Regions from separate parts of the Paenibacillus sp. EPM92 genome, predicted to be linked through region 1. Evidence: riboswitches for the same ligand, from Rfam matches in the RefSeq annotation. Region 1 holds a riboswitch; the other holds the start of a gene.
What was found. A riboswitch is a leader RNA that binds a small molecule or an ion and turns the genes downstream of it on or off. The one in region 1 is predicted to bind cyclic di-GMP.
Positions count from the first base shown of each region.

Region 2: it holds a riboswitch for cyclic di-GMP, as region 1 does, so the genes downstream of both, JMF85_RS18510 (GspE/PulE family protein) here and JMF85_RS08075 (EAL domain-containing protein) in region 1, are expected to answer to the same signal.

Region 1 is NZ_BCPS01000043.1:54,390-58,491, reverse strand. It holds gene JMF85_RS08075 (EAL domain-containing protein) at 1-2,096, opposite strand, end outside; cyclic di-GMP riboswitch class I at 2,176-2,262, opposite strand; gene JMF85_RS08070 (metallophosphoesterase) at 2,510-3,658, opposite strand; gene JMF85_RS08065 (hypothetical protein) at 3,706-3,888, opposite strand; gene JMF85_RS08060 (hypothetical protein) at 3,902-4,102, opposite strand, start outside.
Region 2 is NZ_BCPS01000077.1:88,602-92,703, forward strand. It holds gene JMF85_RS18505 (type IV pilus twitching motility protein PilT) at 1-50, opposite strand, end outside; gene JMF85_RS18510 (GspE/PulE family protein) at 182-1,852, opposite strand; cyclic di-GMP riboswitch class II at 1,932-2,013, opposite strand; gene JMF85_RS18515 (metal-dependent hydrolase) at 2,143-3,105, opposite strand; gene JMF85_RS18520 (lysophospholipid acyltransferase family protein) at 3,125-4,069, opposite strand; gene JMF85_RS18525 (GNAT family N-acetyltransferase) at 4,100-4,102, opposite strand, start outside.

The DNA of each region.
Region 1 (4,102 bases):
AAAACCAACGACGAATACCCTGTACCGAAATCATCGATCGACAGCTTGACGCCGAACGACATGATTTCCCGGCAAATGTCGGCGCAGCCCCCCTTGTCGAGCATCGCCGTGCGCTCCGTAATCTCCAGACAGAGCAGCGAAGGCTCGATGCCGGTCCGATTCAGCGTATCGGCCAGCACATCCGGAAACTTCGGATCAAGGAACTGCTTGGCCGACAAATTAATCGATATGCAGAGCGGCGCATACCCGGCTTCCATCCACTTCCGCAGCTGCTCGCAGGCGGTGTCCAGCACCCAGTAGCCGATATCGACAATCGTGCCCGATTCTTCCGCCAGCGGAATAAATTCGTTGGGCGGGATCAATCCCTCCTCCGGGTGGTGCCAGCGAATCAAGGCTTCCGCTCCGGTCACACGCCCGCTCTCCATATCGACCTGCGGCTGGTAATGAAGCGCAAACTCCCCTTGTTTCAGCCCTTTGCGAATCCAGCCGTCCATGCGGAACCGCTCCTGCTCTTCCCGATGAATGAAAGGATCATACAACACGTACCGGTTCCTTCCCGATTGCTTCGCATGGTACATCGCTAAATCCGCAAACTGCAGCAATTGTTCCGCCTGTTGCCCGTGCTCGGGGAAGAGAGAGACGCCCACGCTGGCGGAAATATAATAGGACTTATCCTTATACAAGAACGGCGCCTGAAATCCCTCGAAAATGTCGTGGCAAAGCTCGTAAATAGAAGCCTGGCTCTCCGAATGCGGCACGATCATCGCAAACTCGTCTCCGCCTAAACGGAAGACGGTCGCGTCGAGCGCCGCTCTCTTCAGCAAAATATCGGCCACATGCTGCAGCAGCAAATCTCCGACATGATGGCCTTGCGAATCATTCACTTTCTTGAATCCGTCCAAACCGATAAGAATGACGGCAATTGATCCTTGATGATGCTTGACGGCGGATAATGACTCTTGGAGCCGCTGCTGGAACATAAACCGGTTCGGCAGGTCCGTCAATGTATCGTGGTACGCCAAATGCCGATTTTTCGCTTCTGCCAGCTTCGTTTCCGTAATATCCAATAAAGCGACGCATTGAAACCGCTCCCCGGCGGTATAGATGAATTCGCTGTCGGCGCGAACGAACCTGATGTCGCCTTGCCTGTTGTGAACCGCATATTCTCCTCTATACAGTGCTTCGCGCCGCGAATCCTCTGCCGGCTTCGCAGCGTCCTCCTCGCACGGGGTCAACCATTCATCCAGCCGGCGCATTGCCGGCTCCTGGTGCAAGGGTCCCAGCATCGCCTCCGTCTGGGCATTGGTTTCCCGGATGATACCGTTCCGGTCCACGATCAGAATCGACACCGGCGACATTTCGCACAATATCTTACGTTCGATAGAAAGCAGGAAATCATACTTCATCATCGCATACCGCATGAAAAACGCATAAATCAAAACGCCGAACATGCTAAGATCGGGCATCCACAGATCGTCCGGCACGATAGAAAATCGCTTATGAGAGGCAAGCAGCACCGCCCATGCTCCTCCGAGACCAACCCCCCACATCACCATCTGCAGTTGCTTGCGCTTGAGCTTCAATTGAAGAGCAGCCGCTTCGCGCAGACCGGCGCCGACCAAATAGAGCGACAGCCCCATCGTGTACACGGCCGTCACGACCGTCACCCCCATTAACAGCGGACTGACCTCATGATAACGCCATCCCCCGATCTCAGCGATCTCGATGTAGGACCACTGCGGAAAGAGCAAGGTCGATAGGCCCGAGAGGAGCGGCGCATAGCAAAGAATGAGCAACAAGGGGCGGCTCATCGCCCGGTCCCGCTCGCTCAGCAGCGCACAAAACCGGATGAGCAAACACATCGCCGCAAACGCGGGGAGATAAATAAACAAGTAGCTTATCTTGCCCGAAAAAGGAACCGTGAATAAGCTGGTCATAAAATTGCCGAACAACATAAGCATGGCGGAGAAGAAAAACAGTGAGGCGCATTGGTTCAACCGGTCACGCTTGTTGCGCTGCAGCGTTTCAACAGCCATATAGAATAGGATGAAAACAGGAGTTAAAAACAAACTGAGGGAAAGAAGAAAATAAAACATGTCTCTTACCTCCGAATCGAGTGCTGTGATGCCTCATTCAGTTACGGAGGGCTGATCGGTTCATTCCCCATAAACGGAAAACGGCAACTGGCTGGCATGCGGCGAATGGCGCGTAGCCCCTGTAGTTTTGCGTCCCATATTTTCATATGGTTTGCCTAAATTTTAGGTGATGTCTAGTTCTTTTATAGCATGCTTTGTCGAAAATTGAAAGCGTTTTTTGCAGGATGTATGATGCCCGGCGTTTCCTCCCGAATTTTGACGAATCGTAAAGCCGCCCCTGTTTGCGATTGCGGCGATCGTGTCCATCTTCTGGCGAACAGCACGAGGAGCCCTGCGAGTGTCCAGCCAGACAGTCGCAGGGCCGATCGTGATCCGGTCACCATTTTTGAGACGTATACCTGCATTCAGATGAATTACCCTTGGAAGGTAACTCGAATGTCCAGCAGCTCGGATCGGCTTCCGATACGCAGCGGCGGTCCCCATGAACCGAAGCCCGAGGAGACGATCGCATGCATGACGCCTTTGCGCAAATAACCCCAATCTAGTTCGAAAAGGCGCCGTGTAATCAAATGGTTCGGCATCATTTGGCCGCGGTGCGTGTGCCCGGACAGCATCAAGTCGACGCCCGCTTCGGCGGCTGCGCCGAGTTGATGCGGCTGATGATCCATCAGTATAATCGGCTTGGACCGATCCACGTTCGAGCTTTCCAGCAGCGCATCGACGGTAAGCCGTCCTTCGTTCGTGAAGCTCTCTACGGCGTGGTCTTTGCGCCCGGCGACATACAGACCGTCCTCGAGCTCCACGACGCGATCGAGCAGTACGTCGATGCCGATCGCCCGCATCCGCTCCACATACTCGGCGATATGGCCGCCGATATATTCGTGGTTGCCGAGCACGGCGTACACGCCGAGGGGAGCGCGCAGCCCGCTCATCACCTCAGCCATATTTTCGCGTACGAAAGGCTCTATGCTGTCGTCGAGCACATCCCCCGGCAGCAGAATGAGATCCGGCGCAAGCGATGCCACCCGCTCCGTCAGCCGGGAGAGATGCCGTTTGCCGACCATCGTGCCGAGGTGCAGATCCGAGGCGGCGGCAATGCGCAGCTCCTTGCGCCCTCCGCCCGGCTTCACGATCTCGATGTCGTAACGGCGGACGATAGGATTCCACGCGTTCCAGGAGCCGACCAGCAGCAGCACCGCCATGACGGCCAGTACGGCGGAGCCGACGACGGTGACGGCAACCGAGGCATCGGTTCCCGTTAAGATGAGCAGCCAGGCCGTCAGATCGGCGAGCGGCACGAGCAGAACCGCGTAGAACAACAGCCCAATTCCATAGGAACCGATAACCTTGAGCGCTTTGTACAACGCGTACGGCATCGCGCGGCGGGCCAGCATCGCGATCAAATACGAGAAAGCCAGCAGCACGTACACGAATATAAACAACGCGTCGGGGGCTGCGGGCATGACAACGTTCCAATACTGCAGGCCGCTCCATCCGATGAAAGCGCTCAGTCCCAAATAAGCGAGCAAGATCAGAACAAAAACGGGGATTCGACTTCTCATTTCATCTGGCTCCCTTGCTGTGAAAATGTTCATTTGCAAGTATTGTCTCATATTTCATGCCCACAGGTAAAATGCAGCCGGCTCGGGGAAAGCGGCAGCCGCTCCTGCTGCGCCTCCCCTTCGTTCAGCTTACAGTCCGATGGCAGCAGCTGCGCTAGAGGCACCGTACCGAAGAATCGAAAGGAACAGCACGTTTTTCCGTCCGAACCGGTCGGATAACGGTCCGCCAAAGAACGCCTTTTATCAGCCGGCCGCGTATTCGTGCATGTGACGGATATACTGGCCGACCATCGCATTCAGCGCTTCGCTCACGTCTTCAAGGTCCGCTTTCCCGGCCAGCTGCGTAAGAATACGCCCGACGGCCTCGTCGCATGCCGGTTTCAGCGACGGCTGCACCCGGCTGAAATCCTCCAGGTACGCCGGAACGAAGAAGCAATCGAGGGA
Region 2 (4,102 bases), on a different contig from region 1:
TCTGAAGCTTTCTTCTCATAAGCCAGCTTCAACAAGTCAATTACGCTCAAATCAGCCCCCCCCAATTTCCCATTTATTATCATTATACGCATAATCCGGGTGATCTGCCATTAAATATTAGTTAATTCGAACTATTTCCTTATAGCGAACATACATCTATAGAACTATGTATTAGAAATGCTTATGATTCATTCCCGATCACTCTGAATATTTCAGACAGCGTCGTATAACCCGCAGCCGCTTTCGCAAGCCCATCCTTGACAAGCGGGACATAAGACTGGGTCAGCGCATAGGCGCGGTAATCGCTGTCCGGCCTCTTCTGCAGGATCATGGACCGGAGCGTATCGTCGAGCGTCAAGATTTCATGAATCGCCAGCCGTCCCCGATACCCGCTGCGGCCGCATTCTGCGCAGCCTTGGCCCTTCTTCAACGTTTGCGCCTCAAAACCGTGAGCCTCGAACAGCTTCCGTTCATCCTCGGACGGCGAATACGCTACGGAACACGAAGGACAAACTCGCCTCACCAAGCGCTGAGCGACGATGCTGTTGACCGACGAAGAGACGAGGAACGGTTCGACGCCCATATCGATCAGCCGGGTGATGGCGTTCACAGCACTGTTCGTATGCAGCGTACTCAACACCATATGACCGGTCATCGCGGCGCGGACAGCGATCTCCGCCGTTTCCACATCGCGGATTTCTCCGATCATGACGATGTTCGGATCTTGACGAAGAATCGCCCGCAGTCCCCGGGCGAAACTTAAACCGGTTACCGGATTGACCTGAACCTGGTTAATGCCTTGCAGCTGATACTCCACCGGATCCTCAATCGTAATGATGTTGACGTCCTCATGATTAAGCCTCGACAAAGCGGAATACAGCGTGGTCGTCTTCCCGCTTCCCGTCGGCCCCGTAATCAGTACGACACCGTGCGCGCCTTGAATCCCTTTCATAAACAATCCCAAGTTATGCTCCGAAAGCCCGAGCTTCTCGATATCCGTAAGGGCGCTGCCGAGGTCGAGCACCCGCATCACGACCTTCTCGCCGTGAATAGTCGGGAGCGTGGAGATCCGAATATCGACCTTCCGGAATTCAATATCCATCTCCACCCGGCCATCCTGCGGCAGACGTCGTTCGGCGACGTTCAAGTTCGCCATGATCTTGACCCTGGCAATAATGACGCTCTGCATGTGAGGCGGCAGTGAACGCTCCGTACGCATAACGCCGTCCACCCTGTACCTGATGCGAAGACTGTCTTCCTGCGGATCAATGTGAATGTCGCTGGCGCCGATCTGAACCGCTTGAATTATAATCTGATTCACGGTCTTGACAACCGGCGAATCGTCGTCTTCCCGGGTCTGCGGCCTCGCTTCCTCGATCTCCCGGTTCTGCAGGATTTGACTGATCTGCTCGACCGATTCCTGCAAGCCGTAATAACGCTTGATCGCCCGCTGCAGCTCGTCCCGAGCCGCAATAGTCGGTTCGATGCGAAGTCCCGTGCTCATGCGCAGCTCGTCGATGGCGAAATAATCGAGCGGGTCGGCCATCGCCAGAATCAGCTTGTTGCCTTCCGTACGCACCGGGAGCACTTGATGCTGTTCGGCAAGCCGCTGAGGAATAAGATTAATGACCTTCGGATCGATCTTTTGGCGATATAACTGGATGTGAGGGATGCCCAGCTGGAACTCGAGCACTTCGATCAATTGCTGTTCGGTGATGTAGTTGCGGTTAATAAGAAATTCGCCGAGCCGCATCTTCGTTTCCCGCTGTTCCTGCAGAGCCGTCGACAGCTGCTCTGGAGTCAACAGCCCCGCCTCCACGAGCAGGTCGCCGATCCGTTTCCGTAGAGCCACTACGCGTTCCCCCCGATCCGAATATGTACCCAAGCCCCAAACGATAAAGTCCTTGAAAACAAAAACAACCCGACTTCAAAAAGTCAGGTCGGTTGCGCTAGTTGCTCACAGCTGTCCAAGCGCCCACATGAAGACAGCCGTTCATCGCATCATCTGAAGAAATAATATGAAAATCATGCCCTATCTACTATTATTTAAGCACAATTCATACGAAGTCGTCAATGAAAAATAGACCTTAAACCCTATAATTTCGTCATAATTCGACAAATATTATTCGAATTTGCCCTAGACTAGACGAATGGCGGGGCCCACGCTTTCTTTTTCCAGTCGAAGGAATAACCCGTCACTTTCATATCGCGATCCAGCATCACATCGACACCGAACGGCAGCTGATGATTATACCAGAAGCGGACATCCCTCCACTTCACGACATAACCGTCCTGTCCTGCCGAACAAGAGACATGAATCCGCTGCGCAAACTGCAGGAAGGCTCTTACGCCGTCCGTTGACTTGGAAGCCTCGACAATCGAATCGAATGCTTCCTTGACGTAGATGTCTTTCACCTCGACATGCTTCCCCCGCACATGACCTGTATAAAAGCAATCCTCCGTTTCCACCACGAACTGCCATCGAAACCAGTGAAACCCGGGCGCAACCTGATAAATGCCTTCGTAAGGCAGCTGGTGCCGGACGCGAGCTACGACGCGGAGGTGATGTGCCGCGCGGACTGCGATATATCCCGCCGTCACCGCATAAACGGCCACAAACAACAGGCCCGGATTCGTCCCCGACGCTATCCACCATAGAACGCCCCCGGCATGCAGGGCAAACAGGAACGGATCGAAAATCGATAATACGTCCAGATGCTGCCACTTTCGGGTAAACGGACGAAAGCACTGAACGCCGTAAGCGTTAAACCAGTCCAGCAATACGTGGAAACCTACCGCGGCAAATATCCAGGCCAGCAGCAGGCCGACATGCGCCCACACCCCGAACGTCCAGGCGATCGGCAGCGCCAACACTAGCGGCCAAACGAACAGCGCCGGCAGCGAATGCGTTACGCCGCGATGCACCCGAATATAGGTCGAGTAACCGCGAACTCTCGCCAATGTATCGAAATCCGGCGCTTGCGAACCGACCATCGTCGCCGTCAGCATCGCTTGAAACAAAACCGGATCAGCGGACACCTCCGGATGTAGCATGGCCAAGCCCGTCAGCGTCGTCCCGAATAACAGATGGCTACCCGTATCCATCTCGGACACCCCCTGCCGTTTAGGCGGAATGCGTTTCTTTCCCTGCGTCTTGTTCCGCTTCAGTACGGCATTCCTGCTCCCACCGTTCCTGAGCGTTAAACCAATAAAACCATTGCGCCGGATGTTCGCGTATCACGCGTTCCATGAACCGATTCAACAAACGGGTCGCCTCGGAACGGGTGGAACGGCTGAAAGACGAGGATAAGTGAAGCGCCGGTTCAAACGTTAACCGGTGAACAAACCCGCGATCCCGCCGCCCGTAGAACGGAACAAGCGGCGCCTGTTGTTCAATCGCCAGCGTCGAAGCGCCTTGCGGCGTCCGGGTCTGCTTGCCGAAAAACCGTGAGGGCGGGAATGTCGGACGCCAGAAATCGCCTAACAAAAATACGATGCCTCCGTTATGAAGATGCTTCTTCAGTTTACGAAGCAGCTCCAATGACGGCGTTCGATCATAATCAAGCCCGGGACAACCAAGCGCTTGAAATTTTAAATAGAACGGTCTTAGCTCCTCGCTGCCTGCAGTCGCAACCGTCAAGCAATCGTACTTCTGACATAGATACCAATAGTAGTAAAAAAAGTTGCCGCAATGCGGCGTATACACGATCGCACCTCGGCCCAGGCAGAGCGCTTCTTCCAAGCAGGCTTCGCCTTCTACCCGGAAACGTCCGGGTCCGCCGGCCGGCAGACGGTAGGATTCAATCGCTATTTCGTAGAGGGCAAAGACGACATTCTCATAATAACGATAACGAACGCTCTTCAGATCACGCACCTTGCGATCGGGCAGCAGCTCAAGCATATTGCTCAGGATCCGCTGCCGCAGCCGGACGCCGCCGAGCATATACAAGAGCAGCGCCGCAGCGCGGCAAACGGCAACCATTATACCGGACGGTACCCGGCCTGTGAATCGAGCGATACGTTGTAACATTCGTTCGTTCCCGGTGACTTTCGCGATCCATTCATACAAACCGTTGACGCCTCCTCCGCATATAAACGTTTA